DNA from 3 places in the Rhizobium sp. BK619 genome. Region 3 is predicted to be linked to each of the others. Evidence: riboswitches for the same ligand, from Rfam matches in the RefSeq annotation. Region 3 holds a riboswitch; each other region holds the start of a gene.
The links. Region 3 has a riboswitch for cobalamin ahead of cobU (bifunctional adenosylcobinamide kinase/adenosylcobinamide-phosphate guanylyltransferase). Riboswitches for the same ligand answer to the same signal wherever they lie in the genome.
Positions count from the first base shown of each region.

Region 1 (10,499 bases), on a different contig from region 3:
TCAAAAACTTGCGCATGAATTTCCTCCCATTTGAAAATCGGCGGCGGGCCCTCCCTGCCGCCCGATGTTTTCCGCCGTTGCGACGGTCGACATACGGCCGCGCTCCTCTGCGCGGTTGCTAATTTAAAACGTTATAAGTCGCTGATCGTCAAGCCCTTTCTCGACTCTCGAGAAAAATATGGTTATTTCTATATATAATTGAATTTTATAGATATTTTTGATTTGGCTAACAGATCGTTAAAATTTAAAACGTTTTCATTCCTCGATTGCGCGTTGGAGTCATCGTGTTATTGTATCGCCAATTCCAGCATGGAAAGCCGAGAGTGACCGAACCGTCCCGGCCGCGAAGCGGCGAAAATCTCGAGATCACGCATAAGCGCGGCAAGCCGACCTTGCGAACGATCGCCACGATCGCCGGCCTAGCGGTGACGACGGTGTCGCGGGCGCTCTCCGATGCACCGCAGATTTCGCTGGAGACACGCCAGCGCGTGCACCGCATCGCCCGCGAGATCGGCTATCTCCCCGATCGGGCAGCACAGCGCCTGAAGACCGGCCGCACCAATGTCATCGCCATCCTGCTCGATTCGCACGAGGAGGTCGTCGGTTTCAGCACCTCGATCATGTACGGCATTGCCAAGGCGCTGAAGGAGACTTCCTACCATCTCGTCGTCGCCCCGAACTTTCTGTCGACGACCGATGTCGAGGCCGCCGAATATATCGTCCGCAACCACCTCGCCGACGGGCTGATCTTCACGCGAACCGAACCGCTCGATGCCCGCGTCCGCCTGCTGCTCGAAACCGGCTTTCCCTTCATCTGCCACGGCCGCACGGAATTTTCGACGCCGCACCCTTATGTCGACTACGACAATTTCACCTTTGCCTATGAGGCGACGCGCCGGCTGATCGCAAAGGACCGCAAGAAGGTGGCCGTGGTCCTGCCGCCGAAACGGCTGACCTTTTGCCAGCATATCCTGCACGGCTTCATGACGGCGGTGCGGGAGGCGGGCATTGCCTATGAGATCCCCGAAACGGTCGATCTCGATACGCCGGCGGATGTGCTGCGCGATTTCATCTCCAGCCGCGCCGCCGCTCCGGAAGCGCCCGATGGTTTCATCTGTCCCGGCGAGGTCTCCGCACTCGCCGTCATCAGCGGCATGAGCGACGCCGGCCGGAGACTCGCGGTCGATTACGACATCGTCGCCAAGGAAACGTCCCGCCTTCTCACCCAATTGCAGCCGAAGGTCGATACGATCCACGAGGACCTGACGGCGGCGGGCGAGGATCTCGGCCGCATGCTGCTGCAGCGCATCAACAATGCCGACACCGAAGGCCTGCATCTTCTGCTGCCGCCGCAGATCAATTTCCCGGTCGGTTAAGCCCAGGCTATTCCCAACAGGCGTGATTTGCCCTAGAAGCACGCCGTAATCCGGTCGCAGCCCACCCGGTCAAAACAAGGGATCCAAAATATGAAGACTATCGTCGTCTGCTCCGGCGGACTCGACTCCGTTTCGCTTGCCCACAAGATAGCAGCGGAACAACAGCTTATCGGCCTCGTCTCCTTCGACTACGGCCAGCGGCATCGCAAGGAACTCGACTTCGCCGCCCGGTGCGCCGCGCGCCTCGCCGTTCCCCATCATATCATCGATATATCAGCCATCGGCGGCCATCTCAGCGGATCGGCCTTGACCGATGACATCGAGGTTCCGGACGGCCATTATGCTGAGGAGACCATGAAGGCCACCGTGGTGCCGAACCGCAACGCCATCATGCTGGCCATCGCATTCGGCCTGGCGGCCGCGCAGAAGGCGGATGCCGTTGCCGTCGCCGTGCATGGCGGCGACCACTTCATCTACCCCGACTGCCGGCCGGGCTTCATCGACGCCTTCCAGCGCATGCAGAACGAGGCGCTGGACGGTTATGCCAGCGTCAGGCTGCTTGCCCCCTATGTCGAAGTGTCGAAAGCGGCGATCGTTACCGACGGCGAAAAACATGCGACGCCGTTTGCGGAAACATGGTCCTGCTACAAGGGCGGCCGGCTCCATTGCGGGCGCTGCGGAACTTGCGTCGAACGCCGCGAGGCTTTCCATCTCGCCGGCATTCCGGATCCGACGGAATATGAAGACCAGGATTTCTGGAAAGCGGCGGTGTCGCAATATTCTGCTGCGGAGGTGCGTTGATGTACCGCATCACCAAGGAGTTCCATCTCTCCGCCTCGCACCAGCTGGATCATCTGCCGGCTGACCATCAATGCGCCAGGCTGCACGGCCACAACTACATCGTGGTCGTCGAACTCTCCGCCGAAAGCCTGAATGATGACGGCTTCGTTCGCGATTATCACGACCTGTCGCCGCTCAAGCGCTACATCGACGAAGCGCTCGATCATAGGCACCTGAACGAGGTCTTCGGCCATTCGAAAGTCACCTCCGAGTTCCTGGCAAAGCATTTCTACGACTGGTGCAAAGAGCGTTTCCCGGAGACATCCTCCGTCCGCGTCAGCGAGACGCCGAAGACCTGGGCGGAGTACAGGCCGTGAGCGGAGAGACCATTCGCGTCAGCGAGATCTTCGGCCCGACCATACAGGGCGAAGGCGCGTTGATCGGGCTGCCGACAGTGTTCGTCAGGACAGGCGGCTGTGACTATCGCTGTTCCTGGTGCGACAGCCTTCATGCGGTCGACAGCGCCTTTCGGGATCAATGGCTTCCGCTGTCCGTCGAAGCGGTCTGGCAGGAGGTGACAAAGCTCTCCGGAGGCAGGCCTCTGACGGTTTCCCTTTCCGGAGGCAATCCCGCGATCCAGCCGCTCGGGCCATTGATCGAATTCGGGCATTCGCAAGGATACCGTTTCGCCCTGGAAACGCAGGGGAGCGTCGCCCGGGACTGGTTTCGCGATCTCGACATTCTGGTTTTGAGCCCCAAGCCGCCGTCAAGCGGAATGCTGACGGATTGGGATGAGGTCGACAACTGTCTCCGGCTCGCCGCCGGCGGGCCGGACATCGTCTTGAAAATCGTCGTCTTCGATGATGCCGACTATGCCTTCGCCCGGGAGGCGGGCGAGCGCTATCCCGCTATTCCCCTGTTCCTTCAGCCGGGCAACCATACACCGCCGCCGCCCGACGACGACGATGCCCGCATCGATATCGACGGCGTAATGGACCGGATGCACTGGCTCGTCGAGAAGGTGACGGCCGATCGGTGGTTTGCCCCGCGCGTACTGCCACAGTTGCACGTGCTGCTGTGGGGCAACAAACGCGGCGTCTGACCCCGCCTGAGCCTACCCCTGCGGGAAAGCAAAGACATCCACCGGCTCTCCGAGCCCGCGCAGCGGGAAGGTGCCGAGACTGTCCATGTCTTTGGCGCAGTCCGCCATTTCGACGAAGGCCCGCGACAAGAGCACCGGGCGCTTGACCTCCTTGGTCAGGCTTTCCAGCCGCGAGGCGACATTGACCGCCGGGCCGATGACGGTGAAATCGAGCCGCCGGCGTGAGCCGATATTGCCATACATCACGTCGCCGACATGCACTCCGACGCCGTAGCGCAGCGGATCGCGGCCCATGCGCACATGCTCCTCGTTCAGCTCGGCCATCGACGCCTGCCCTTCGCGGATCGCCTGCAGCAGATCGGCGCAGGCCGTTTCCTTGCTCAGCGGGAAGATCGCCAGCAATCCGTCGCCCATGAATTTCAGGATCTCGCCGCCATGCCGTTCGATCGGATCCGACATGGCATCGAAATAATCGTTGAGCAAGTGGATGACATCGTCGCGCGGCCAGAGATCGGAGATCGCCGTAAAGTCGCGCAGGTCACAGATCATGATCGCCGCGCCGACGGTGGCGCCGCTGCCGCGCGTCGTCACGCCCGACAGGATCTGCTCGCTCGCATGCGGCCCGACATAGGTCTGCAGCAGCGTACGCGCCATGATGTTCTTCAGCCTGATTTCGCTGACGAGGGTCAGGGCCGGCAGCAGATCGCGCAGGAAATCGACATGTTCGCGCTCAAAGCCGCCCGGCCGGCTGGTGGAAAATGTCGCCACATGCCGTTTGCCGAAAGTATGCTCGAGCGGCCAGGCGATATATTCGGTCAGGCCGTCGTCATGCAGTTCCTGATAGAATGAATCCAAGTCGCCTGCGGCTGTACCCTCCAGCTGCCTGCGCACCTCCTCTGCACCCTGATGGATCGCGTTGACGGGACTGGTCAGGAAATCCGGCGTGTTTTCGACGCCATAGGCGAATGTATCGATCTTCGCCTCCGCCAGTCCCTCCTTCCAGAGAAGGCGGGCACCAATCCATTGTGGGTGGTTCACCCTGAAATGCAGCGTCGCCCGCGCCACCGGCACGCCTGCCGCCAGCAGCTTCCCGCACATCTCCACCAGGATATTGTCGATGAAGCGCTCGCCGCGCGTCTCGTTCACCAGCCAGTCGAGGATCCGTCTTCTGCGGATCGGCCAGACGCCTTCGTCTGCTTCGGAAGCAGTTCCGGCCTTGTTTGGATAAGACGACATTAAAAACTCCGCTGCGCCACAATCGGCGAGGATCGACTTGATTTCCGCTGAATGTGGGCGATGGGGATGCAAATGATAAGGGCCGACTGCGATAAAGCCTCAGAAATCCCAGTCCTCGTCTTCTGTCGCGACAGCCTTGCCGATCACATAGGAGGAACCGGAGCCGGAGAAGAAATCGTGGTTCTCGTCGGCATTCGGCGAAAGCGCCGACAGGATCGCCGGATTGACCTTGCAGGCCTCGGCCGGGAAAAGCGCCTCGTAGCCGAGGTTCATCAGCGCCTTGTTGGCATTGTAATGCACGAATTTCTTGACGTCCTCGGTAAGCCCGACGCCGTCATAGAGCGCTTCGGTATATCTCGCCTCATTGTCGTAGAGTTCGAGCAAGAGGTCGAAGGCGAAATCCTTGATCTCCTGCTTTCTCTCCTCGGAAAGCCGCTCCAGTCCGCGCTGGAATTTATAGCCGATATAATAGCCGTGCACCGCCTCGTCGCGGATGATCAGCCGGATCATGTCTGCCGTGTTGGTGAGCTTGGCGCGGCTCGACCAGTACATCGGCAGGTAGAAGCCGGAATAGAACAGGAAGCTTTCGAGGAAGACGCTGGCGACCTTCTTCTTCAAGGGATCGCCGCAGCGATACTGCTCCATGATCAGCGCCGACTTGCGCTGCAGGAATTCATTCTCCTCCGACCAGCGATAGGCATCGTCGACGTCGGGCGTCGAGCAGAGCGTCGAAAAGATCGAGGAATAGGAACGCGCATGCACCGCCTCCATGAAGGAGACGTTGGAAAGCACTGCCTCCTCATGCGGGGTGACCGCATCCTCCATCAGCCCGACGGCGCCGACGCCGTTCTGGATCGTGTCGAGCAGCGTCAGACCGGTAAAGACGCGGATCGTCAGTTGCTGCTCGGCCGCCGTCAGCGTCGCCCAGGAGGGAATGTCGTTGGACAGCGGCACTTTCTCCGGCAGCCAGAAATTGCCGGTCAGCCGGTTCCAGACTTCGAGATCCTTGTCGTCTTCGATGCGGTTCCAGTTGATGGCGCGCACGCGGGAGACGGTTTTCAATTGCATGTTCATTGGGTGGTCCTTTTGAGGAATGTCCGAATCTGCCCCTCATCCGCCTGCCGGCACCTTCTCCCCGTAAACGGGGCGAAGGAGGCAAGCCGCAAGCTCTCCGTTCCCTCGCAACCTCTCGCAGGGCACGTCCCCTCTCCCCGTTTTTTACGGGGAGAGGGTTAGGGTGAGGGGCATCTTGCTGGTCCAAAGCCGAATTCAAATCACAGCGTACAAGACACACACCCCTGCACCTCGGTGCCGGACAGCGCCATCTGGCGAAGGCGGATGTAGTAGATCGTCTTGATGCCCTTCTTCCAGGCGTAGATCTGCGCCTTGTTGATGTCGCGCGTCGTCGCCGTGTCGCGGAAGAACAAGGTCAGCGACAGACCCTGGTCGACATGCTGGGTCGCCGCCGCATAGGTGTCGATGATCTTCTCCGCACCGATTTCGTAGGCGTCCTGATAATAATCGAGATTGTCGTTGGTCATGAACGGCGCCGGATAATAGACGCGGCCGATCTTGCCTTCCTTGCGGATTTCGATCTTCGAGACGATCGGATGGATCGAGGAGGTCGAGTGGTTGATATAGGAGATCGACCCGGTCGGCGGCACCGCCTGCAGATTCCGGTTATAGAGACCGGAGGCCATGACAGCCGTCTTCAGCGCTGCCCAATCTTCCTGTGTCGGAACAAGGATGCCGGCGTTATCGAACAGCGCCCGCACCTTCACCGTCGCCGGCTTCCATTCCTGCTCGGTATATTTGTCGAAATATTCGCCGGAGGCATATTTCGAGTTCTCGAACCCCTTGAAGCTGGTGCCGCGTTCGAGCGCCAGCAGATTCGAGGCGCGGATCGCGTGATAGGTCACCGTGTAGAAATAGATATTGGTGAAATCGACGCCTTCTTCGGAACCGTAAAAGATACGTTCGCGGGCGAGGTATCCGTGCAGGTTCATCTGGCCGAGGCCGATCGCGTGGCTTTCGTCATTGCCTTTCTCGATCGACGGAACCGAGGCAATATGGCTCATATCGGAAACCGCCGTCAGCGCCCGGATCGAGGTCTCGATCGTCTTACCGAAATCGGCGGAATCCATGGCGGCCGCAATGTTCAGCGAGCCGAGATTGCAGGAAATATCCTTGCCGAGATGCTTGTAGGAGAGGTCGTCATTATATTCGCTCGCCTCACTGGCCTGCAGGATCTCCGAGCAGAGATTGCTCATCGAAATACGCCCGGCGATCGGGTTCGCCCGGTTCACCGTGTCCTCGAACATGATGTAGGGATAACCGCTTTCGAACTGGATTTCGGCAAGCACCTGGAAGAATTCCCGCGCCTTGATCTTCTTCTTGGAGATGCCGGCATCTGCCACCATCTCCCGATATTTTTCCGTCACCGAAATCTCGGTAAAGGGCACACCATAGACGCGCTCGACGTCATAGGGCGAGAACAGGTACATGTCCTCGTTGTTCCTCGCGAGTTCGAAGCTGATGTCGGGCACGACGACGCCGAGCGACAGCGTCTTGATGCGGATCTTCTCGTCGGCATTCTCACGCTTGGTGTCGAGGAAGCGCATGATGTCAGGGTGATGGGCGTTGAGATAGACAGCACCCGCTCCCTGGCGGGCACCGAGCTGGTTGGCATAGGAGAAACTGTCTTCGAGCAGCTTCATCACCGGGATGATGCCCGATGACTGGTTCTCGATCTGCTTGATCGGCGCGCCGGCCTCGCGGATGTTCGTCAGCGACAGCGCCACGCCGCCGCCGCGCTTCGACAATTGCAGCGCCGAATTGATCGACCGGCCGATCGATTCCATATTGTCCTCGACCCGCAGCAGGAAGCAGGAAACCAGTTCACCGCGCTGTTTCTTGCCGGCATTGAGGAAGGTCGGCGTCGCCGGCTGGAAACGGCCGGAAATGATCTCGTCGACCATGTCGCGGGCAAGGGCCTCGTCGCCACGCGCCAAAGTGAGCGCGACCATGCAGATGCGATCCTCGTAGCGCTCGAGATAGCGCTTTCCGTCGAAGGTCTTCAGCGTATAGCTGGTGTAATATTTGAAGGCGCCGAGGAAAGTCGGAAAACGGAATTTCCTGGCATAGGCCTGGTCGAACAGGTCGCGGACGAAATTGAAGGAATATTGGTCGAGAACCTCCTGCTCGTAATAGCCCTCGGTCACGAGGTAATCGAGCTTTTCCCTCAGATTGTGAAAGAACACGGTGTTCTGGTTCACATGCTGCAGGAAATACTGCTTCGCCGCCATGCGGTCCTTGTCGAGCTGGATCCTGCCCTCATCGTCATAGAGGTTCAGCATGGCGTTCAGCGCGTGATAATCGAGCGCTTCCGCCGCTTTCAAAGGGCGTTCGCCGGCGGGATGAGCAAAACTGTTATGCGATTTTGCGCCCGCATCCCGCGTCAGAGTTGTTCCCGTGTCCAAAATCGTTCCATTCCGTGTTTGACGTTGGCGACATCCTCCTCCGTGCCGATGAGCTCGAACCTGTAGAGGTACGGCACCCGGCATTTCTGCGAGATCACGTCGCCGGCGAGCCCGTATGTCTCGCCGAAATTGCTGTTGCCCGCGGCAATCACGCCACGAATGTGTCCTCGGTTCTCCGCATCGTTCAAGAAACGGATCACCTGCTTGGGAACGGCGCCCTTTATGATCCCTGGGCCGTCGCCGCCGCTATAGGTCGGCACAACAAGCACGAAGGGTTCGCGGATATGGAACGCATCCGCACTGCCCGCCGGAATGCGCGCCGCGCGCAGTCCGAGCCTGGCAACGAAGCGATGGGTATTTTCGGATCGGCTGGAATAATAGACGATCAGCCCCATCGCCTTTTTCCTCGGTCAGGAGAGCGCGCTGATCATATCGGGGCGGAAACCCGCCCAATGCCGCTCGCCGGCGATCACGACCGGCGCCTGCATGTAGCCGAGGCTGCGGACACGATCGAGCGCTTCGGCATCCTCGGAGATATCGACGATGTCGTAATCGACGCCCAGCCGGTCGAGGGCGCGATAGGTGGCAGTGCATTGGACGCAGGCGGGTTTGCTGTAGACGGTAACGCTCATCATGTTCCTCGTGATGTCAAAGAATTCAGGACGCAAGACAGGGATCGGGCGCCTTGCGGCGTCCGGGGCAACGCTTGATAGTGATCTGCAAGTCGGCGCTTTAAACGCCTGAGACGTTCCCTTTCGGGATTTGCGCGGGCGGCGGCCTTGATATTCTGGACATGACTTCAACCCCGAAGTGCTCATGCGGACGTTCGGGGCAGCGCAACAGGCGCGGATCATTCCGCTGTCATGCACGCGACCTTCCGGACACCCCGCCCGTGGACATCTAGTTCAAGGCAGGTCTCCTGGCTTGCGGGTCGAAGCACCCTGCCCCAGCCTTCCCGAGGCATCATGCCTCAGTGACCTGAAATCGGACAGTTGCTCGCCGCTCACAGTTGCGGGGGCAGCTCCGGCCTTGTTGCGCCGTCATGGCGAAACGCACCGTATTCCCGTCTTAGCCCGCGATCCGACACGAATCGAAGGAACCTTGAACACTAGATATAGTACGCGAATCAAAAATCACGTCAACGGATGGTTTGTGCGTTGCGTTACGGCAGGTTTGAAATCACTGCGTTCCAGTGAAAAACATGGATAACGAAGGCTTAAGCAAAAGAGGCTGTGGAGAAGGCCGGAACGAAGAGCGCCGGCCTGTAGCCGCTCTCAATTCGATGGCAAACCTCCCTCCACGTCATCCTCGGCCTTGTGCCGAGGATCTGCTGCCAATCGACCGAAGGCAGATGCCCGGGACAAGCCCGAGCATGACGAAAGAGGGGCTGGCGCCCGTTGTCAGTGGTCTATGCCACTCTTCAGATGACCAGCGACGCAAGGACAGTATCGGATGTTTACATCCTTATCCGAAGCAGCCTGAGCGCATTGATCGTCACCAGCACGGTGGCGCCGGTATCGGCGAGAATCGCCGGCCAGAGCCCGGTGATGCCGGCAATCGTCGTCACCAGGAACACTGCCTTCAGTCCCAGCGCGATGCTGATATTCTGCAGGATATTGCGCATCGTCCGTTTGGACAGTTCGATCATCCGCGCCACGTCGCCGACGCGCCCATGCAGCACGGCGGCATCCGCCGTCTCCAGCGCCACATCGGTGCCGCCGCCCATGGCGATGCCGATATCGGCAGCGGCCAGCGCCGGCGCATCGTTGATGCCATCGCCGACCTTGGCGACGATGAAGCCCTGGCCCTTCAATTCGCCGACGACCCGCTGTTTATCCTCAGGCATCATCTCGCCGCGCCAGTCGATGCCGAGCATGCCGGCAACGGCTGCTGCCGTCCGCTTGTTGTCGCCCGTCAGCATCATTGTATTGACGCCGGCCGACTTGAGCGTGGAAAGCCCGGTCTTGGCATCCTCGCGCGGCTCGTCGCGCATGGCGATAAGGCCGACCGCAACACCATTGACGAGCAGCACCGATACGCTCTTGCCCTCGTCGTTCAGAACAGTAATGCGTGCATCCTTGTCGCCATCGAGTGCTCCGCGCTCGCGGGCAGCGGACGGCGACAGCAGATCCAGCGTCTCGCCGCCAACTTTGCCGCTGACGCCCTTGCCTGGCAGCGCCTCCAGCTCGAAGGCCGGCGGCACGGGAAGGCCGTCGGCCTTGGCGCGGTTGAGGATCGCCAGCGCCAAGGGGTGGCTGGAGCCCTGCTCCAGCACTGCTGCGCGCGACAAGATCTGCGCCTCACTCAATCCGAAGGAAACGATGTCGGTCACCTGAGGCTTGCCTTCGGTTAGCGTGCCTGTCTTGTCGAAGGCGACCATCGTCACCTTGCCGAGCGTTTCCAATACCGCGCCGCCCTTCATCAGCAGCCCGCGCCGCGCGCCTGCTGAAAGCGAGGCGGCAATCGCCGCCGGCGTCGAGATGACCAGCGCGCAAGGGCAACCGATCAGCAGAATGGCAAGGCCCT
Region 1 is NZ_JACIBH010000025.1:638-11,136, forward strand. It holds partial or broken gene FHX14_RS31990 (ABC transporter substrate-binding protein) at 1-16, opposite strand, end outside; gene FHX14_RS31995 (LacI family transcriptional regulator) at 324-1,376, shown strand; gene queC (7-cyano-7-deazaguanine synthase QueC) at 1,467-2,177, shown strand; gene queD (6-carboxytetrahydropterin synthase QueD) at 2,177-2,533, shown strand; gene queE (7-carboxy-7-deazaguanine synthase QueE) at 2,530-3,258, shown strand; gene FHX14_RS32015 (adenylate/guanylate cyclase domain-containing protein) at 3,271-4,494, opposite strand; gene nrdF (class 1b ribonucleoside-diphosphate reductase subunit beta) at 4,594-5,568, opposite strand; gene nrdE (class 1b ribonucleoside-diphosphate reductase subunit alpha) at 5,769-7,973, opposite strand; gene nrdI (class Ib ribonucleoside-diphosphate reductase assembly flavoprotein NrdI) at 7,952-8,368, opposite strand; gene nrdH (glutaredoxin-like protein NrdH) at 8,384-8,605, opposite strand; cobalamin riboswitch at 8,865-9,092, opposite strand; gene FHX14_RS32040 (heavy metal translocating P-type ATPase) at 9,430-10,499, opposite strand, start outside.
Region 1: linked by a shared signal. The riboswitch ahead of nrdH (glutaredoxin-like protein NrdH) and the one ahead of cobU (bifunctional adenosylcobinamide kinase/adenosylcobinamide-phosphate guanylyltransferase) in region 3 are both predicted to bind cobalamin.

Region 2 (10,499 bases), on a different contig from region 3:
TTCAGGCCATGGGCGAGGTTTGCGAACTGCATGCGTGTTGCCGCGAGCCGCTCTTCGCTGGCGGCCAGCAGTGCATTGGTTTTCAACGACAGTGGCGCAAGCTCGGCGCTTGTTTCCTCCGGCAGGCGGGCGCGTTCTCCCCGGTTGATGGCGTCGATATTGGCCGCCATGGATGCCAGTGGCCGCAAGCCAAAGCGGATTTGCCAGAGGGTGCCCGCCATCAGCACAAGCCCCAGCAGCAGCATGCAGGGAACCAGCCAGAAGAGCGCGCGTAGCGCCGGGCCGACAAGGGCGATCATCGGCGCAGTCGCGGTGATCGTCAGCGTCATGCCGTCAATGCTGCGGACGGCTTGGCGAAGGTAAAGCGGCCCTCTTCCACGATCGCCGCCCGTGCCGGATGTCGGCATGCCCATCAGCATATGGCGCAGATCCTGCCGTGGCGGCGGCGCATCGATCGTGCCGTTCATCAGGGAGCGGGAGGTCAGGCGTTGCTCTCCATCGTCGATCTGCCAATACCAGCCGGAGGAGGGGCGATCGAAGGGCGGTGCATCGAGCGGCGCGGAGAGAGCAATCCTTCCCGCCGCGTCGCGCGTCACGGCGCCGGCAAGGGCGCCGATCTGGGTGTCGAGACGCTGATCGACCTGCTCGCGCACCACAGTCTTCAGCGCCAGCCAGAGCACGATCGCGGCTACAACGAGCGCCAGCGTCACGAAGATGCCCGAGAACATCAGCAGCCGGCCGGCGATCGATCTCGGCTTGAACAACGGAGCCTTCATGGCGCCGCTGCCGCCGTCAGCATATAGCCTCGGCCGCGCACCGTCTCGATGCGGTCGCCGCCAAGCTTCTTGCGCAGCCGGGCGATGATCACTTCGATGGAATTGGAGTCGACCTCGGCATCGCCGTCATAGACGCGCTCGGTCAGCTCCCGCCGGTCGACGATCATCTCCTTGCGCAGCATCAGGCAGGAGAGCACCCGCCATTCCAACGCCGTCAACTTCAGCGGCAGGCCGTCGAGTTCGAAGGTGCCGAGCTGGGCATCGAAGACCAGCGCGCCGCAGGTCAGCCGCGCGGCGGCGTGGCCGGCCGCCCGGCGCACCAGGGCGCGCAGGCGCAACACCAGTTCTTCCACCTTGAAGGGCTTGGCGAGGAAATCATCGGCGCCGGCCTTGAAGCTTGCGACCTTGTCTGGCCAGCCGTCGCGCGCCGTCAGCACCAGAACCGGCAGGTTGCGGCTGCCCTCGCGCCACTCCTTCAGCACGCTGACGCCATCGATCTTCGGCAGGCCGAGGTCAAGGATCGCGACATCGAAGAGTTCGGTCAGGCCTGCATGGAGAGCGTCCTCGCCGTTGCGAGCGATATCGACCACGAAGTTTTCCGATCGCAGCACGGCGGCGATCCGGCCGCTGAGGTCTTCGTCATCTTCGACGAGCAATACGCGCATGGGGCAGGGCTTTCCTCAAGGCTGGGCATCTCCGGGGACGGGCCAAAACTATCGGGCCGAGCTTAACTCAATCTGAACGGAGAGGTTCAGGCGGGCGAGGGGATGGGGCGGCTAGAGTGCGGCAACGACTGATGCAAGGAGCAGATATATGCCGAATGAAGACCATGACAACGTGCAGACCGAGGGCGCAGCCATGCCCGTCCCGCCAGGACAGCGCCGGCGTCGGCTGGCGCTTCCCATCATCGCCGCCGCCGTGGCGCTGGTCATCGGGGCTGCCGGGGGCGCCGGTGCTGTCAAGATGATGCGTCCCACGCCGGAAATGGCGCCGCTGACGCCGGTGGCGATTTCGGCCATGCCGGCATCGAGCCTCGTGACGATCAAAGGCAAGGTCGCCGAGATCTACGGCAATAAGTTCGTGCTGCAGGATGACAGCGGCAAGGCGCTTGTTGAAACCGGCCGGGCCGGCGAGGGCGGCACTCTCGTCAGCCGTGACGAAGCCGTCACGGTCCAGGGACGCTTCGACGACGGCTTCGTGCATGCGAGCTACCTCGTTCGCCAGGACGGACGAACCGAAGCGCTGCGTCCGCCGAAAGGTCCGCCGCATAGACGATTTGAGGATTTCGATCACAGGCCTTGACGGTCCATGAACCATAGCCGCGCTGCGGTGTTTACAGACGTGCTTCTCAATTCCGGCAAAGGAACAATTCCCATGCAAAGATTTCTCCTATCAGGCCTTGCTCTTGCCGCACTCGCCGGCGCCGCCTTCGCCCAACAACCGCCCACCCCGCCGCCCGCCGCGACCCCACCCGCTGCGGTCGACCCGGCCTCGCCACCGCCACCGCCGCCGCCGCCAACGAATCCGTCGGCTTCCGCTGATGACGAGCGGATGATGGGCGAGCCGGATGCGCGGCCGGGAGATCGCCCCGATGATCGGTGGCATCGTTCGAGAGACGATATGGGCTTCCGTGACGACAGAGGCTTCCGTGGTTTCCGTGGCCATCGCCCGCCACCGCCGCCGCCGTCCAAGGCCGCCCATTTCCGGATCGAGGATGGCGACACCAGGATCGATCTGAAATGCGCCGAGGACGAACCGATGAAGGCCTGCGCCGATCTCCTGCTCCAGGTGATGGATCGCCTGCAGGGCCAGAACTAGGCTTGCATATCCTGGCATAGCGGGACGCCGCACGACATTGCAACCGTCCGCCGTTCTCTGGCGGGCGGTTTGCAGATTGATGAAGGCCACCGTCCTCCGCAAGCATTGACGGCGGCCCGATTTGGCTTTAGCTGTGACGCCATGAAAATCGCAATGGTTCTGGCAGTGGTGATCGGGCGCATGGGCAGGATGGTGTAGCCATCCGGCGAAAGCACCCATGCGCGGTAAGCAGGCTCCTGACGGGGCCTTTTTTTATGCCCTGAATCCGGGGCGGGCGCCTCGTCGGACTTTCCACACATCGTCATACTGATCAAGGAACGGAACCATGAGACCCCGTCATTCCATCGACACCCCGCGCGCGCAGATGACCGGCGCGGAAATCGTTCTCCAGGCGCTGAGAGACAATGGCGTCAAGCATATATTCGGCTACCCCGGCGCAGCCGTGCTGCCGATCTACGACGAGCTTTTCCAGCAGGAAGACATCAGACACATTCTGGTCCGCCATGAACAGGGAGCCGGCCATGCCGCCGAGGGCTACGCCCGCTCGACGGGCAAGGTCGGCGTCATGCTGGTGACCTCTGGACCCGGCGTTACCAACGCGATCACGCCGCTTCAGGATGCCTTGATGGATTCCGTGCCGCTCGTCTGCCTGTCCGGCCAGGTGCCGACGACGCTGATCGGGTCCGATGCGTTTCAGGAATGCGATACCGTCGGCATCACCCGAGCCTGCACGAAACACAATCGGCTGGTCAACGACGTCAATGAGCTCGCGGCGGTCATCCACGAGGCCTTTCGCATCGCCGGGTCAGGCCGGCCCGGACCCGTTCTGGTCGACATGCCCAAAGACGTGCTGTTTGCAAGCGGCAGCTATGCACCGCCTGAGGCTGTCGCCCCGAGACCGAGCTACCAGCCGGACCACAGCTGCGGCATGAGGGAGATCGAGGCTGCGATCGCTCTGATGGCAACGGCACGCAGGCCGGTTATCTGCGCGGGCGGCGGCATCATCAATTCCGGCCCCGAAGCGGTAAATCGGTTGCGCGAGCTGGTCGATCTCACCGGCTTTCCCGTCACGTCGACGCTGATGGGGCTCGGCGCCTATCCGGCTTCCAGTCCGAACTGGCTGAAGATGGCCGGGCTTCACGGCTCCCATGAGGCCAACATGGCGATGCAGGACTGCGACCTTATGCTCTGCATCGGCGCGCGCTTCGACGGCGGGCTTGCCGCCGACGTCGATGGTTTTTCACCGAATTCCCGGAAGATTCAGATCGATATCGATGCTGCCTCGCTCAACAAGACTGTACGCGCCGATATCGGTATCCGGGGCGATGCGGGCGACGTGCTTTCCGAGCTCGTTCGTCTTTGGCGGGCGCTTCAGCGGGCGCCGGACCGGGCGAGATTGGCCGAGTGGTGGAGCATGATTGCAGGCTGGCGCGCACGGCGATCGTTTTCCTATGCGATGCGCGAGGACGTCATCATGCCGCAATATGCCATCGAGCGGCTTTACGAACTGACGAAGGATCGGGATACCTACATCACGACGGAGGTCGGCCGGCATCAGATCTGGGCGGCGCAATATTACGGCTTCGAGCAGCCGAACCGCTGGATGATATCAGGCGGCCTGGGGACGATGGGATACGGGCTGCCCGCCGCCCTCGGCGTGCAGATCGCCAATCCCGGCAGCCTCGACATAGCCGGCGATGCCTCCGTGCAGATGACCATGAAGGAAATGTCGGCCGCCGTGCAGCACAACGCGCCGATCAAGATCTTCATTCTCAATAATGGCGATCAGGGAGCGGTTCGGCAGCACGGAAATCCGGATTTCGTGAAACTGGCGGAAGCCTATGGCGGACACGGCATTCGCTGTGAGAGGCCGGCCGAACTCGACGATGCGATCCTGGAGATGATCGAGGTGAACATGCCCGTTCTGTTCGATTGCCGCGTCGCCGCACTCGCCGATCGCCTGCCGACGATCGGGGCGGGCCGGGCGCGCAAGGAGATGCTGCTGTCCGGCGACGTTGGCGTCGCGCAGTTTGCCGCGTCAGCCGATGCTGATGGGGAGTGGCGCGTCTAGCGGCTTTGGAGCATGGTTTGAGGATGTCAGTCGCAGCGGTGGATTCTGCGACTGGCGTCGAACCATCAGGCCGACAATGTAGCCTTGCGCCGGCAGCATCATCGCTGCGCCAACCTGATCTCGCTCAATATCTCAACAGGCGGAAACCGGACACAATCGGCGGCGTCGAAATTTACCGAGAACTGCATGCTGTTTTCGTTCGCCCATTTGATCGCGGCCGCTGATTTCGCCTTCGGCACTTTCGCTGCAATGGTGCAGTGGGGCGCCCAATTGCCGGGTCGATAGTGCTCATGACAGAAGGTAGGATCAATCTTTCGATGGAGAGCCGCGTGCAGTTGGAGAAGAGCGCCGTCTGGGATCGGGCGCGCCCAGAGAACGAGAAAGTCGTTCTGAAAATAGCCGATGCCCGAAAAGGCTACGGTCACGGTGGGGCGCGTCCAGAAAATACCTTCGAGCGCCTCGCCCAATCGATCTGCATCAAACGCCTGATAAACTGCGAGGGTGAGGTGCGGAGGATAATTCAAAGCCCGCATCGAAGCCGTCTCTTCGAATGCCGCTGCTTGATCCCAGAGTTTGAAAACCGGCGATGCGGTCTCGTTCAGACATTTGAGGCTGATCCCGTAAGGCATTTGCGAGCGTTATCCAGTCCATCGCGCCTGGACCTTAGGCCGATATCGTTGCCGATGTCGAGCGGCCAGGAAGGAGCATGGCGGCGGCCGGCATTGCTGAATATCGGGCTGGCGCAAGGGATAATGGTGCTCCTCCTTGCAACGCGGGCTCAAGGCCCAACCAACCGTTCGAGCGAAGACATGGCGACGGAATGCTCGCTGAGGTGCGAGTTAAAAACCCAGGGATGACACGCATCCCCGCCGCACAGCCGCATTATACAGCAACGGCAACGTATAAGGATGAGGCTCTTTTGGACGTTGGCGTCTGTCGACCCGATGCCTGATCCCCTCATGCTCTATTCCCGCGCCATCGCCTGCCAGGCGGCAGGCGGGCTGGCGAAGGCACGGTTGCAGGCGCGGGGAGCGGCGCCAAGCGACTATTCTTGCGCTCGGCAATATACTTGTGAGATTGTACCGATATACATGCGATACTGCCGATGCAGGCAGCGCGGGGGCTTCGATGACATCCGTAAGGGTCAATGAGCTGATATCGGTGGCGGGGCAGCCCGATGCCGCCGGTTTTGCTGCTTTTGCGGCAGACGGTTTTGCGGGCGTCATCAATGCCCGGCCGGATGGCGAGGAGCCGGGGCAGCCGGGCGATGCGGCGGAAAAGGCTTCCGCCGCCGCCGCGGGGCTCGCCTACAGCTTCGTGCCGGTGAAAGGGCCCGAGATTACCGAGGCCGATATCCGCGCCTTCCAGAGGGCGATGATGCAAGCGAAGGGGCCGGTCGTCGCTCATTGCAAGAGCGGCACACGGGCACTGACGCTCTATACGCTGGGAGAGGTGCTCGACGGGCGGATGCAGTCCGGGGACGTCGAGGCCTTCGGTCAAAACCTCGGCTTCGATCTTGCCGGCGCACGCCGCTGGCTGGAAAAGCGGGCAGGGCAGGCGGCTGTCGTGAAGGCCTTCTTCGAACCCCGCACCTGCAGTGTGCAATATGTCGTTTCGGACCCGGTAACGAAACGCTGCGCCATCATTGATCCGGTGCTCGATTTCGACGAGATGTCGGGTGCGACGGGAACGACCAATGCCGACGCCATCCTCGCGCATATCGACAGCGAAGGGTTGACGGTCGAGTGGATCCTCGACACGCATCCACATGCCGATCATTTCTCCGCCGCGCACTACCTCAAAGGAAAGACCGGCGCGCCGACGGCGATCGGCGCCCATGTCACCGAGGTCCAGCTGCTCTGGAAGGAGATCTACAACTGGCCGGCACTCGAAACCGACGGCTCGCAATGGGACCGGCTGTTTGCCGAGGGCGACACTTTCGAGATCGGCGGGCTTAAAGCCCGTGTGATGTTCTCGCCCGGCCATACGCTTGCCTCGGTAACCTATGTGATCGGTGACGCCGCCTTCGTGCACGACACCGTATTTACGCCGGATTCCGGCACGGCGCGCACGGATTTTCCCGGCGGCAGCGCCAGCGCCCTCTGGCACTCGATCCAGGCCATCCTGTCGCTGCCCGAGGAGACCCGGCTCTTTTCCGGCCACGACTATCAGCCTGGCGGTCGCCATCCCCGCTGGGAAAGCACGGTGACCGCCCAGAAGGGCGCCAATCCGCATATATCGGGCATCGATGAGGCCGGCTTTGTGGCGCTGCGCCAGGCGCGAGACCGTACGCTGCCGAAACCGAAGCTGATGCTGCACGCGCTGCAGGTGAATATTCGGGGAGGCAGATTGCCGGAGCCGGAGGGAAATGGGCGGCGGTATCTGAAGATCCCGCTGGATGCGTTGTAGGAACGCAGGGAGCAGCGCTGCGGCACGTGCTTCGAGGCTTCGCCCTCCCGGGCTGCGCACCTCAGCATGAGGGACGTTGGCGGATGCCGCGCCCTCATGGCCAGCTTTGAGGGATGCAGCGGCGGCGCCCAAGAGAGCCTCATCCTGAGGTGTGTAGGCCATTGGCCGAAGCCTCGAAGGACGAGGCGGGTGCTCCATTTGCAGAGCTGGATGCGTCTGTAGCAAGGAGCAGCGTTGCGGCGTGCTTCGAGGCTTCGCCCTCTCGGGCTGCGCACCTCAGCATGAGGGACGTTGGCGGATGCCGCGCCCCGGAACGGGAGAAAGCGGCGCCAACGCTGAAGAGAGCCTTATCCTGAGGAGGCGAGGATGCTGGCATCACGCCGGCCACCAGCCCTCCCACGTTCCATCTCCATTTTTCACCCACCCAAACTCAATCCTCCGCAATAATCATTGACGTCGCGCGGGCCGGCAACGTAACTGGGGGCGACGGTTCCCTGAAGATGACTCCAAGGGGATTAATAGGGAACACGGTGAGGACGACCCAGTAGGGACCGAGACCGTGGCTGCCCCCGCAACTGTATGCGGATTGTCGATCATCTCAGAAGTGGCCAGCGACTGGCCATCTCTGAAGGGCTGATAGCCTCGCCACTGCGATATATCGCGGGAAGGCGGATGAAAGACGGATATCCGCAAGCCAGGAGACCTGCCGTCAATCACGATCCAATCAACCGGGCGGGGATGCCCGGATAAGGAACAGACATGATTGACCTTCTGAACCTTCGCCGAATTCCGGCATGCATCCGTCTCGATTGGGCCTCCTGCGGCTAGCGCGCGCGTCAGCGTGTCTTCGGCCGCGCGTGCGGCATAACCGTGCTTTTTCCCTTCAATCGAGGTTTCCATGCGCCAGATTCTCGCAACCATGACATTTGCCTTCGGGCTGATCGGCCTTGCGGCACCGAGCCTTGCCGCCACCCATTATCCTTTGACCATCACCAATTGCGGTGAGCAGGTGACTTTCCAGAAAGCGCCGTCGAAGATCGTTTCGATCGGCCAGGGCATGACCGAAATTCTTTTCTCGCTCGGCCTTGCCGACAAGATCGCCGGCACGGCCGTCTGGGTCGGTCCCGTCCTGCCGCAATATGCCGGGGCCAACAGCAAGATAAAGCGTCTCGCCGACAATGATCCGAGCTTCGAATCCGTCGTCGGACAGGAGCCCGACCTGGTGGCGGCCGAGTTCGAATGGCATGTCGGCGCACAGGGCTCCGTCGGCAAGCGGGAGCAGTTCCAGGATCTCGGGATCAATACCTATCTCGCGCCGGCCGATTGCGTCGCCAAGGTCAACACCGATGGCGGCGACGGTGTGCGCAAGGAGCTGTTCACGATGGAGCTGGTCTACCGTGAGATCGCCGAGCTCTCGGAGATCTTCGACGTGAAGGAGCGCGGCGATGCGCTGATTTCCAAGTTGAAGAAGCGCGAGGCGGATGCCGTCGCATCGATATCCGGCGCATCGGGCAAGAACCTGCCTATCGTCTTCTGGTTCTCCAGCAAGGAAGTCAACGGCGATGCCTTCATCGCCGGCAAGAACAGCGCGCCTGCCTATATCCTGAAGGCGATCGGCGCCAGGAATGTCGTCACGACCGAAGAGGAATGGCCGCTGGTCGGCTGGGAAACCATCGCCCAGGCGAACCCGGCCGTCATCGTGCTCGCCACCATGGACCGGCGCCGCTACGCCGCCGACGATCCGAAGGTCAAGATCGATTTTCTCGAGAACGACCCCGTGACCAAGGAACTCGATGCCGTCAGGAACAAGCACTTCGTGATGATGGACGCGCAATCGATGAACCCGACGATCCGCACGATCGACGGCATCGAGACCTTGGCGAACGGCATCAAATCCTTCGGCCTGTCGCAGTGAAGGCAGTGTCGGTCAGGCAACAAGGATGGTGGGCGCTTGCCGCGCTCACCATTTCAGCCCTTCTCCTTCTCGGACTGATGATCAGCCTTGCCGTTTCGATCGGCGAGATCGCGATCCCGCTGGCGACGACGGCGGAGGCGGTCTCCAACCGGCTGTTCGGCACGCAGTTCGAGCTCAGCCGCATCCACCAGGGCATCGTCTGGGATTATCGCTTGAGCCGGGCGCTGGTTGCAGCCAGCGCCGGCGCGTCGCTCTCGCTCTGCGGCGCCGTGCTGCAGGCGCTGCTGCGCAATCCACTGGCCGAACCCTATGTACTCGGCATCTCCGCCGGCGCCTCGACCGGAGCCGTCTGCGTGATGATCCTCGGCCTCGGCTACGGTGTTTTCGGCCTGTCCGGCGGCGCCTTTATCGGCGCGGTCATCGCCTTTCTGCTGGTCGGCTTCCTGGCGACGGGTGTGGGGGGAACCGGCGAGCGCATCATCCTGTGCGGCGTCGCCGGCTCGCAGCTCTTCAATGCGCTGACCTCCTACATCGTGACGACATCGGCGAATGCCGAGCAGGCGCGCGGCATCCTGTTCTGGCTTCTGGGGTCGCTCAGCGGTGTGCGCTGGCCGGATGTCTATCTCTCGGTGCCGATCGCGCTCACAGGTTTCGTCATCTGCATGGCCCATGTCAGGGCGCTCGACGCCTTCGCCTTCGGCACGGATGCAGCCGCCTCGCTCGGCATTGCCGTGCGCCGCGTCCAGATCCTGCTGTTCGGCCTGACGGCGGCGATGACGGCAAGCGTCGTCAGCGTGGTGGGCTCGATCGGCTTCGTCGGCCTGGTCATTCCGCATGCCGCCCGCTTCCTCGTCGGGCCGGGCCATCGGCGGCTGCTGCCGGCAACGGCGCTCGGCGGCGCGATCTACATGGTCGGCGCCGATATCGTCTCGCGCATCATCATCCCGCAGCAGGTCTTGCCGATCGGCGTCGTCACGGCGCTCTTCGGCGCACCGGCCTTCGCCGTCATCCTCTATCGCGTGCGGAGGAGCGCATGAGCATTACCATCGACGCGGTGAGTTTCGCCGCCGGCGATACGGTCATCGTCAACGGCGTCAGCCTGACGGTGACAAAGGGCAAGGTTCTCGGTCTGCTCGGGCCGAATGGGTCCGGCAAATCGAGCCTGCTGAGGCTGATCTGCCGGCTGCGCAAGGTCCGCAGCGGCGTCATCCGGCTGGGCGACGACGATATCGCTTCGCTGTCGCGCGCAGCCCTTGCCCGACGCATCGCTTTCGTCGAGCAGCAGTCGACGACCGATACGCAGCTGACCGTGCGCGACGTGGTGCGGCTCGGCCGCACGCCGCATCGCGGGTTGCTTGCGCCCTTCGGCGCGGAGGACGATGCCGCCGTCGAGGAAGCGCTGGTGCGAGTCGACATGCAGGCGAGGGCGGGCCAGCTCTGGCAGACGCTGTCGGGCGGCGAGCGCCAGCGTGTCCATATTGCGCGATCGCTGGCGCAGACGCCGAGCGAG
Region 2 is NZ_JACIBH010000013.1:172,203-182,701, forward strand. It holds gene FHX14_RS24510 (HAMP domain-containing sensor histidine kinase) at 1-776, opposite strand, end outside; gene FHX14_RS24515 (response regulator transcription factor) at 773-1,441, opposite strand; gene FHX14_RS24520 (hypothetical protein) at 1,590-2,078, shown strand; gene FHX14_RS24525 (hypothetical protein) at 2,151-2,594, shown strand; gene ilvB (biosynthetic-type acetolactate synthase large subunit) at 2,959-4,665, shown strand; gene FHX14_RS24535 (2'-5' RNA ligase family protein) at 4,764-5,294, opposite strand; gene blh (bifunctional sulfur transferase/dioxygenase Blh) at 5,794-7,074, shown strand; cobalamin riboswitch at 7,545-7,800, shown strand; gene FHX14_RS24545 (ABC transporter substrate-binding protein) at 7,973-8,989, shown strand; gene FHX14_RS24550 (iron ABC transporter permease) at 8,986-10,026, shown strand; gene FHX14_RS24555 (ABC transporter ATP-binding protein) at 10,023-10,499, shown strand, end outside.
Region 2: linked by a shared signal. The riboswitch ahead of FHX14_RS24545 (ABC transporter substrate-binding protein) and the one ahead of cobU (bifunctional adenosylcobinamide kinase/adenosylcobinamide-phosphate guanylyltransferase) in region 3 are both predicted to bind cobalamin.

Region 3 (10,499 bases):
TGTTCGACATCGCCGACCGCGAGGCTCAGCGTGCTGTGATGGCCGATATCGAAAAGGTCCACGGCCGTCTCGATATTCTGATCAACAATGTCGGCGCCCGCGACAGGCGGCTGCTGACCGAATTCGACGATGATGGCATCATCGAACTGCTGCGGACCGATCTGGCCGCGGCGATGATGCTTTCGCGCGATGCCGCAGTGCTGATGAAGCGGCGCAATTATGGTCGCCTGATCGCAGTGACCTCGATCAGCGGTCATGTCGTCATGCCCGGCGACTGCGTCTATCCGGCTGCCAAGCAGGGCCTGACCGGACTGATGCGCGGTATGGCGGTCGAATTCGGCCCTTACGGCATCACCAGCAACGCGATTGCACCCGGCTGGTTCGCCACGGAGACGAACGCGGCAATGGCCGCGAATGAGGAATTGATGCCCTTCGTGCGCCAGCGCATCCCGGTCCAACGCTGGGGACGCCCGGACGAGATCGCCGGCGCGGCGCTGTTTCTTGCAAGCGGCGCCGCCTCCTTCGTCAACGGCCATGTATTGACTGTCGACGGCGGCATGACGGTCCGGATGTGAGGAGATACCCGCCGGCGTTGTGTCGGCTTCGTATGAAAAGACTTGCCGTTGATGACGGCTGGAAATATCGGCTTGGCGCGACTATCAATTAAGAGGGCGTCAGCCGGTTCGGCATCGCCGCCCATTTGCCCGATTTGCCGTCATAAGGTTGCGCCGGCTCATGTGGAGGTTCGAAAATTAGCGATCATATTCAATGGATTATAGAGCAGGGAATCACCAGCGATCATATCGGCGACCTCGTTGCCGGCCTGTGCGAACGGCTGATTGCGGACGGGTTTCCGATCTGGCGGGCGAGTATCAGAATGCCGTCGCTGCATCCCATGTATCGCGGCGTCGCGGCCAATTTCACGCGGGGCGGTGAGACCGTCCTTGAAAATGCCGAGCACGGTAGTGCGACGGAGCGTGACTTCGAGAAGACGCCGATCTTTTACCTTTTGAGCCGCGGCGAAAGAACGGGACGATGGAATTTGGCAAGCGGCGAGGGTCTCCATTATACCGAGCTTAACGAATTCGCGCTTTCCGGGGGCACGGATCACGTGATCAGCCTTTTCGAATTCCCGAAGGAAGTCGCGCTGCGCGGGCTCGGTTTCTCGCTGACGAGCGATGCACCGGGCGGATTTTCCGATGATCAACTGGCGGTCGTCGCAGAGCTATTCCCGGCACTCGGACTGGCAGCTTACCGCGTGGCGGTGTCGAAGACGGCGAGCGACATCCTCGCGGTCTATACCGGCGCCAGGACGAGCGCGCGCATCCTTGCCGGCGAAACCCGCAGGGGAATGGGCGGTTCCATCGATGCCGCCATCCTGCTGGCCGACCTTCGCAATTTCACGGCTTTGACCGAGGTCTATCAGCCCGCGGAGATCGTCGGGTTTCTCAATGAGCATTTCGAGCTGATCGGTCGGCATGTCGAGGAAAATTCCGGCGAGATCCTCAAATTCATGGGCGACAGCGTGCTGGCGATCTTTCCGACCGAGGCCGAGGATCCGCAAAAAGCCTGCAGAGCGGCGTTGGCTTCGGCGCAGAATCTGCTGAAGGCCAACGAAGAGCTCAATCGCGAGCGGACGCGCAACGGAGGCCCCGATATCGGCATCGATGTCGTGCTGCATCTCGGCGAAGTTTTCTACGGAAACGTCGGCGCCCACGACAGGCTCGACTTCACGGTGATCGGCAGGGCGGTCAACGAAGCCTCGCGGCTGGAAAAGCTCTGCGGAATGCTCGAGCAGGACCTGCTGCTGTCAGAGAGCTTCGCGGCGACGTCAGCCGTCCCCTGCGAGTATCTCGGATCGTTCGAATTGCGGGGCGTGTCGAAGAAGGCCGACGTCTTCCGGCTGGCCGGCGCAGCGTCATAGCGCCCTTCAGATTTCGCCGGAGACCTCGCGGCGGCGGCGGTCAAGTTCTTCGCTGTAGCGGCGCAGCGTATAACTTTCGCTGAGCTGGCCGATCACCTTGCGTTCGATCAGGTTGTTGACGACGGCGAGTGCTTCGCTTTCGCTCTTGTCGAAGATCGCCGCCGCCTGCCGGGCATTCATCTGCGGCTGCAGGAAATCGTTGCGATAATGGATGAAATCGGCGAGCGTCTTGCCCTCGTCCTGCGCGTCGGTCGGGTTGGCGTAGATCTCCGGCACCAGCACGAGGCCGGCATATTTGTCGCTCTCCTCGACGAGGATAACGCGCTGGGTCGAGCCGATCGGGAAGGCCTTCTTGAATTCCTCCAGCGAGATGCCCGCCCTTGCCGTCTTGACGTCGGCGCGCATCAGCTTGTCCACCGTCAAGTTGCGGATCCAGCCGACGTCATGGGCGCTGCGGATGCTTTCGCCGCGCAGATGGAAGCGCCATGTGGCGAAGGAGTATCCGAAGGTCGAGCGCACGACGAGCGAGGAGGTGATGACGGCGGCAAGCACCAGCGCTGTGATCGGGAAGTCGCCGGTGATTTCGAGTGCCAGGAACGTCATCGTCAGCGGCCCGCCGATGACGGCGACGGCAAGCGAACTCATGCCGACCACGGCATAAATGACGGGCGTCAGCGTCGCATCGGCAAAATAGGGACCGCAATAGGCAAAGAGCTTGCCGAGCAGGGCGCCCATGAACAGTGAGGCGAAGAACAGGCCGCCCCTGAAGCCCGAGCCGATCGAGATCGCCGAAGCCAAGGATTTCAACAGGAAGAGGCCGATCAGCGCCGGGATGGCGACGTCGCGGGAAAGGTTCAGATGCAATGCACCGTGGCCGGCCGAAAGCACCTGCGGCGAGATCATCGCCAGCAGCCCGACGATGATGCCGCCGAGCGCCGGGCGGAAGGGCGGGGCGATCGCGCTCTTGCGGGCCAGTTCCTCGACGAAGGCGACGCCCTGCATGATCAGGATGCCGACGCCGGCCGAGACCGCGCCGAGCAGCAGCGCCGGGATATAGTCGGCCGGCACGACCGCACCGAAGCCGCCGATATCGATGGTGAAATCGCCATGGGTGAGCAGCCTTGCGATCAGGGTGGAAACGAGGGCCGAGACGACCACAGGGGTCAGCGAGACGATCGTATAGGTGCCGATGATCAGTTCGAAGGCATAGAAGGCGCCGGTCAGCGGCGCGTTGAAGGCGGCGGCGATGGCGCCGGCTGCGCCGCAGCCGACGAGGACGCGAAGATCCGAACGGCGAAGCTGCAGCTTCAGGCCGAGTTTCGAGGCGAGGCCGGCGGCAAGTTGGGTATAGCCGGCCTCCAGGCCGACCGAGGCGCCGAAACCGTTGGAGATCAGGTTCTGCACGGCGACGATGATGCTGTCGGTCAAGGACAGGCGGCCGCCATGCAGCGCATTGGCCTCGATCGGGTCGACCATCGGCTTCTTGCGGCGTTTGGCCAAAATGAAGAGCAACAGGCCGAGCAGGATGCCGCCGATGACCGGGGCGGTGAGCAGCAGCAGCTTGTCGTCGATCACCGACGAGCTCAGCCTTTCGCTGTCGGCGATACCGAAGATCAGCTGATGCAGTTCATTGGAGACGAAGCTCATGCCGGTCACGGCAAGACCGGAAGCAATGCCGACGGCAGCGCCCGCCAGAGACAGCCCGACTTCGCTACGGCGGGTCAGCGCCCGCAGCCGCCCCGGATCGAAGAAAACACACAGCGCTCGGAACCGGCGCCGATCCAATTTCATAAGCATGGCAAGACAACTAGGCAGGAAGAGGCCCGGTCAAGGGCGATGGCGCAGTCCGCTTGCAGTGCAATTGCGGCGAAAAGCCGGCGCGTAGGTCAAATATTTATGACGTAAGCCTCTGATAAATGACGATATTCCTGGTCGAGTAAGTCGTGTTTCAGTGAGCGTGCCTGCCTTGCCGCCGATGGCCGACCGCCAAGGCCGGTTGACTTCACTCTTGAGCTTGCCTAACCATCCCTCAACGGATGGTCATCTGACCATCCTCGGATACTAACGGATGGTTCCGGATCGGCGTTACGCCTTCCGGATGAAAAGGGAATGTGACGGGGCGGACCCACACCGGGCGCCTTCATCACAGCCGACCCCGCGACTGTAGAGCGGTGAGGGTCTTCCATCCGGCATCGAGCTCTTCCGGCTGGCAGCTTGCAATCGTGCAGGCAGGCGGGACGGGCGACATGCCGGAAAAGCCACTGGACATGCATGGTGATCAACCGGGGTCGGACGCCTCCATTTCTACGAATCGTCCACCTTTTCACCGATGCAGCCGGGAAGGCGAGGCAGATCCGCTGGCACGATCAGGGGCGACCGGTTTCCGGTCCGCCCCGATCGCGGCCGACAACCGCGAGCCAGGAGACCTGCCATTCGTGCCGGGCGAAAAGCCCAACCCTGGGCAAGAGACCCGCTGCCAGCACGGAGGTTGTTTTGGCTGAACGATTGAATTCGGCATGGCTTGGTGCGGTCAATGGCGCAACGGGTTGGACGAGGGGGCCATACGGCTCGCAATTTATTGTCCTTCGCTTGCGCTATGCGCATTCGCTTCTATCGTCGCTCACCCCCTCATCCGGCTGCCGCCACCTTCTCCCCGATGGGGAGAAGAGGTACGTGGCGACGCCTCGGTCCCTCTCCTGCCACTGCGATCAGAGAGACGGTCAAAGACAAAAGCTTGCTCCCTCTTCTCCCCAGCGGGGAGAAGGTGGCCCGAAGGGTCGGATGAGGGGGGCGGCACGGCGGGCCCTATCCTGCCAAAGGGCGGCGCTCACATGACGGTTGGCCCGATCACTACAGTCTTCATCCTCGGCGGCGCACGCTCCGGCAAATCCCGCTTTGCCGAATCCCTCGTGGTTTCAAGCGGCCTCAACCGCCACTATCTCGCGACCGGGCGGGCCTGGGACGAGGAGATGCAGGCGCGCATTGCCCAACACAGGGCCGATCGCGGCCCGTCATGGACGACGCATGAGGAGCCGCTCGATCTCGTCGGCAAGCTCGCCGCCATCGACGGCGAGGACCGCGTCGTGCTGATCGATTGCCTGACGCTCTGGGTCACCAATCTGATGATGGCGGAGCGCGACATGGCCGGGGAATTTTTGGCGCTCGCCGATTATTTGCCGCGGGCAAAGGCGCGGCTCGTTTTCGTTTCCAACGAGGTCGGCCTCGGCATCGTACCGGACAATCGGATGGCGCGGGATTTTCGCGATCATGCCGGCCGGCTCCACCAGATGATCGCGGCAAAGGCCGCCGAAGTCTATTTTATCGCGGCAGGCCTGCCGCTGAAAATGAAGGGTTAAGTCCATGAACCAGCAGAAGATTCCCGCAACCGTCATCACCGGCTTTCTCGGCGCCGGCAAGACGACGATGATCCGCAACCTGCTGACCAATGCAGGCGGTAAAAAGATCGCGCTGATCATCAATGAATTCGGCGATCTCGGTGTCGACGGCGAGGTGCTGAAGGGCTGCGGCGCGGAGAACTGCAGCGAGGACGATATCATCGAGCTGACCAATGGCTGCATCTGCTGCACCGTCGCCGACGATTTCATTCCGACGATGACAAAGCTCTTGGAGCGTGAGCAGCGGCCCGACCATATCGTCATCGAAACCTCGGGCCTCGCTCTGCCGCAGCCGCTGGTCGCCGCCTTCAACTGGCCTGACATTCGCACCCAGGTGACCGTCGACGGCGTCATCACGGTCGTCGACAGCGCGGCTGTCGCCGCCGGCCGGTTCGCCGACGACCACGATGCCGTCGAGGCGGCGCGCAGCGAGGATCAATCGCTCGATCACGAGAGCCCCATCGAGGAACTGTTCGAGGACCAGCTCACCTGCGCCGATCTCATCGTGCTCAACAAGACCGACCTGATCGACGTGGCCGGCCTCGGCCGGGTGCGCGACGAGGTCGCCTCCCGCACCCTGCGCAAGCCGGTGATGATCGAGGCGAAAAACGGCGAGGTGCCGGCCGGCATTCTGCTCGGCCTCGGCATCGGCACGGAGGACGATATCGCCAACCGCAAGTCCCATCACGAGTTGGAGCATGAGGACGGCACGCCGCACGATCATGACGAATTCGACAGCTTCGTCGTTGAGCTCGGCCCCGTTGCCGATCCGGCCGGCTTCGTCGAGGCGCTGAAGAGCATCATATCAGCCCATGACGTGCTGCGCCTCAAGGGCTTCGTCGATGTTTCGGGCAAGCCGATGCGCCTGCAGCTCCAGGCCGTCGGCAGCCGTATCGACCACTATTTCGATCGAGCCTGGGCGCCTGGGGAAAAGCGCGGTACGCGCCTCGTCGTCATCGGCCTGCATGAGATGGATCAGGGTGCGGTGAAGGCGGCAATCGAGGCGCTGGCGTAAGCCCATGCATCTGCTTCTGGCCCAGCAGGGAACGATCAGCGACGGCGAAGAGGCAATCGATCTCGGTCAGACGCCGGGCGATATCCTGTTCCTGTCGGCCGCCGACAGCGAGCTCGCGGCGATCGCGGCCGCCCATCGCGCCTGCGGTGGGCCGCATTCGCTGCGGCTCGCCAGCCTGATGAGCCTCAAGCATCCGATGTCGGTCGATACCTATGTCGAGCGCACGGCGCGGCACGCCAAGCTCATCATCGTCCGTGCGCTCGGCGGTGCCAGCTATTTCCGCTACGCGCTGGAGGCGCTGCATGCGGCAGCCTCCCGCGCCGGCGCGCAGATTGCGGTGCTGCCGGGTGACGCCAGGCCGGATGCAGGGCTGGTACCCTTCTCGAACATCGCAGCCGATGATCTCGATGCACTCTGGGCCTATCTGATCGAGGGCGGCGATGCCAATGCGCGCGCCTTTCTCGATTATGCCGGGGTGATGCTGTCGGGTGCGGAAAAGCCGGCGCCGGCAGTACCGTTGATGAAAGCCGGCATCTGGTGGCCGGGGCGGGGGCTGATCGGGGTCGAGGAGTGGCGGCAGGTGACCGCGCCGTCGTCAGCTGAGGCCGCGATACCCCCCTCTGTCCTGCCGGACATCTCCCCCACAAGGGGGGAGATCGGCAAGTCGCTTGGGCTTCCAACGAAACAAACTTATGAGGATGCCGCGCGCTCGGCCGAAGAGATGGAGCGAAGCCTCGCATCCCCGATCTCCCCCCTTGTGGGGCAGATGTCCGGCAGGACAGAGGGGGGTACCCCGAGCGCAACGGAAGAGGCGGGATTCGAACCTAAGATTTCCCCCATCGTCGCCATCAGCTTCTACCGCGCCCTCGTGCAGAGCGGCGAGATCAAGCCGATCGAGGCCTTGATCGACGCCTTGCAAGCTCAGGGCCTCCGGCCGTTGCCGGTCTTTGCCTATAGCCTCAAGGACCCGGTTTCCACAGGCATTCTCGAAAGCGTGTTTTCGGCGCTGAAACCCGATGTCGTCATCAACACGACGGGCTTTGCGGTCTCGGCGCCGGGTGCGGATCGGCAGCCGACGGTGCTGGAGGCGAACGGGGCGGTGGTACTGCAGGCGATCCTGTCGGCCTCGTCGCGGGAGGCGTGGGCAACTTCGTCGCAAGGCCTGTCGGCACGCGATCTCGGCATGAACGTGGCGCTGCCCGAAGTCGACGGCCGGGTGCTGGCGCGGGCGGTCTCCTTCAAGACGGCGGCGCGTTACGATGCTGCCGTCGAGACCAACATCGTCGCCAGCGAGCCGGATGCCGGCCGGGTGCGCTATGCGGCGGAACTCGCCGCCAACTGGGCGCGGCTACGCGCCACTCCGGCACGCGACCGCCGCATCGCGCTCGTGATGGCGAATTATCCGAACCGCGACGGCCGGCTCGGCAACGGGGTCGGCCTGGATACGCCGGCCGGCAGCATCGAGGTGCTGCGGGCGATGGCGGCAGCGGGTTATCCGCTCGCCGATGTTCCGGCCGATGGCGACGCGCTGATCCGGCATCTGATGCAAGGGCCGACCAATTCAGGGCATGACGGCAGGGTCATTCGCGAGACCCTTTCCCTGAGTCTCTACAACGGCTTCCTGGATACTCTTCCCAATAAGATTCAGGATGAGGTGAGGGCCCGCTGGGGCGATCCCGAGAACGATCCGTATTTTCTCGACGGCGTCTTCGCCCTGCCTTTCGCCCGCTTCGGCAGCGTTCTCGTCGGCATTCAGCCGGCGCGCGGTTATAATATCGATCCGAAGGAGAGCTATCATTCGCCGGATCTCGTGCCGCCGCACGGTTATCTTGCCTTCTATGCTTTCCTGCGGCGCGAGTTCGGCGCCGATGCCGTCATTCATATGGGCAAACACGGCAATCTCGAATGGCTGCCGGGCAAGGCGCTGGCGCTATCGGAAGAGTGTTATCCCGAGGCGATCCTCGGGCCGCTACCGCATCTCTATCCCTTCATCGTCAACGATCCGGGCGAGGGCACGCAGGCCAAGCGCCGGACTGCAGCCGTCATCATCGATCATCTGACGCCGCCTTTGACGCGAGCCGAGAGCTACGGGCCGCTCAAGGATCTGGAAGCGCTGGTCGACGAATATTACGAGGCCTCCGGCGGTGATCCCCGCCGCATCCGCCTGCTCAGCCGGCAGATCCTCGATCTCGTGACCGATATCGGCCTCGACCGGGATGCCGGCATAAAGAGCGGCGAAAGCGAAGGCGACGCGCTGAAGAAACTCGACGCCTATCTCTGCGACCTCAAGGAAATGCAGATCCGGGATGGGCTGCATGTGTTCGGCGTGTCGCCGGAGGGGCGGTTGCTGACGGATTTGTCCGTGGCGCTGGCGCGGGTGCCGCGCGGGCTGGGTGAGGGCGGGGATGCGAGTTTGCAGCGGGCGATTGCTGAGGATGCGGGGGTAGGCAATGTGCCTGGGGCACCCCCCTCTGTCCTGCCGGACATCTCCCCCACAAGGGGGGAGATTGAATCGGAGCACCGGCCTCCCCAAACAATCGATATAGAGCGATTGTCTTACTCCTTGCCGATCTCCCCCCTTGTGGGGGAGATGTCCGGCAGGACAGAGGGGGGTAATTCCACGTTCGACCCCCTCGACTGCGACATGGCCGCCCCGTGGACCGGAACGCGTCCCGCAATACTCGCCGACGTTCTCGATGCACCCTGGCGCACCAACGGCGACACCGTCGAGCGCATCGAATTGCTGGCGGCCAAGCTAGTCTCCGGCGAGATCGCCTGCCCCGCGGAATGGACGGCGACGCAGGCGGTGCTCTTCGAGATCGAGACCCGTCTCAAGCCTTCGATCCTTGCCTGCGGCCCGGCGGAAATATCCGGCCTGCTTGCCGGCCTCGACGGCCGCTTCGTCGCACCCGGCCCGTCGGGTGCGCCGACCCGCGGGCGGCCCGATGTACTGCCGACGGGCCGCAATTTTTATTCGGTCGACAGCCGCGCGGTGCCGACGCCGGCCGCTTACGAACTCGGCAAGAAATCCGCCGAACTGCTGGTGCGCCGCTATGTGCAGGATCACGGCGAATGGCCGGTTTCCCTTGGGCTGACGGCATGGGGAACGTCGAATATGCGCACCGGTGGCGACGATATCGCCCAGGCGCTGGCGCTGATCGGTGTCAAGCCGCTCTGGGATATGAGTTCGCGCCGCGTCACCGGCTATGAGATCATACCGCAAGCCATGCTTGGGCGGCCGCGTGTCGACGTGACACTCCGCATCTCCGGCTTCTTCCGCGACGCTTTTCCCGAGCAGATCGCCCTGTTCGACAAGGCGGTTCGCGCCGTCGGCGCGCTTGACGAGGACGAGGCCGACAATCCGATCGCAGCGCGCATGTGCGGCGAGGCGGCAAGGCTTGCGGCCGCCGGTCTCGACGTCGCCGCGGCGAAACGCCGGGCGGGTTACCGTGTCTTCGGTTCGAAGCCCGGCGCTTACGGCGCCGGATTGCAGGCGTTGATCGACGAAAAGGGCTGGGAGCGGCGCGCCGATCTCGCCGAGGCCTATCTCGTCTGGGGCAGCTATGCCTATGGAGCCGGCGAGGAGGGCAAGGCCGAACGCGGCCTGTTCGAAGAGCGGCTGCGCTCGGTGCAGGCCGTCGTTCAGAACCAGGACAATCGCGAGCACGATCTGCTCGACAGCGACGACTATTACCAGTTCGAGGGCGGTATGGCGGCGGCGGCCGAGGCGCTCAGCGGCGCGCGCCCCTCGATCTATCATAATGATCATTCGAGGCCGGAACGGCCGGTGATCCGTTCGCTGGAGGAAGAGATCGGCCGCGTCGTGCGCGGGCGCGTCGTCAACCCGAAATGGATATCGGGCGTCATGCGCCACGGCTACAAGGGTGCGGCCGAGATCGCCGCCACCGTCGATTATCTCTTTGCTTTCGCGGCGACGACGGGTGCGGTCGGCGCGCATCATTTTGAGGCGGTCTACCAGGCTTTCGTCACCGATCCGGCCGTGCGTAGCTTCATGGTGGAAAAGAACCCGGCGGCATTCGACGAGATGGCGGCGCGGCTGCGCGAGGCGATCGACCGCAGCCTTTGGACGCCGCGCAGCAATTCGGCCCGGTTCAACCTGGCCATCCAACAGAATGAGGTGAACCGATGAGCGACGAAATCCTGG
Region 3 is NZ_JACIBH010000005.1:348,352-358,850, reverse strand. It holds gene FHX14_RS12045 (SDR family oxidoreductase) at 1-575, shown strand, start outside; gene FHX14_RS12040 (adenylate/guanylate cyclase domain-containing protein) at 836-1,924, shown strand; gene FHX14_RS12035 (chloride channel protein) at 1,931-3,721, opposite strand; cobalamin riboswitch at 3,977-4,373, shown strand; gene cobU (bifunctional adenosylcobinamide kinase/adenosylcobinamide-phosphate guanylyltransferase) at 4,756-5,280, shown strand; gene cobW (cobalamin biosynthesis protein CobW) at 5,285-6,334, shown strand; gene cobN (cobaltochelatase subunit CobN) at 6,339-10,484, shown strand; gene cobO (cob(I)yrinic acid a,c-diamide adenosyltransferase) at 10,481-10,499, shown strand, end outside.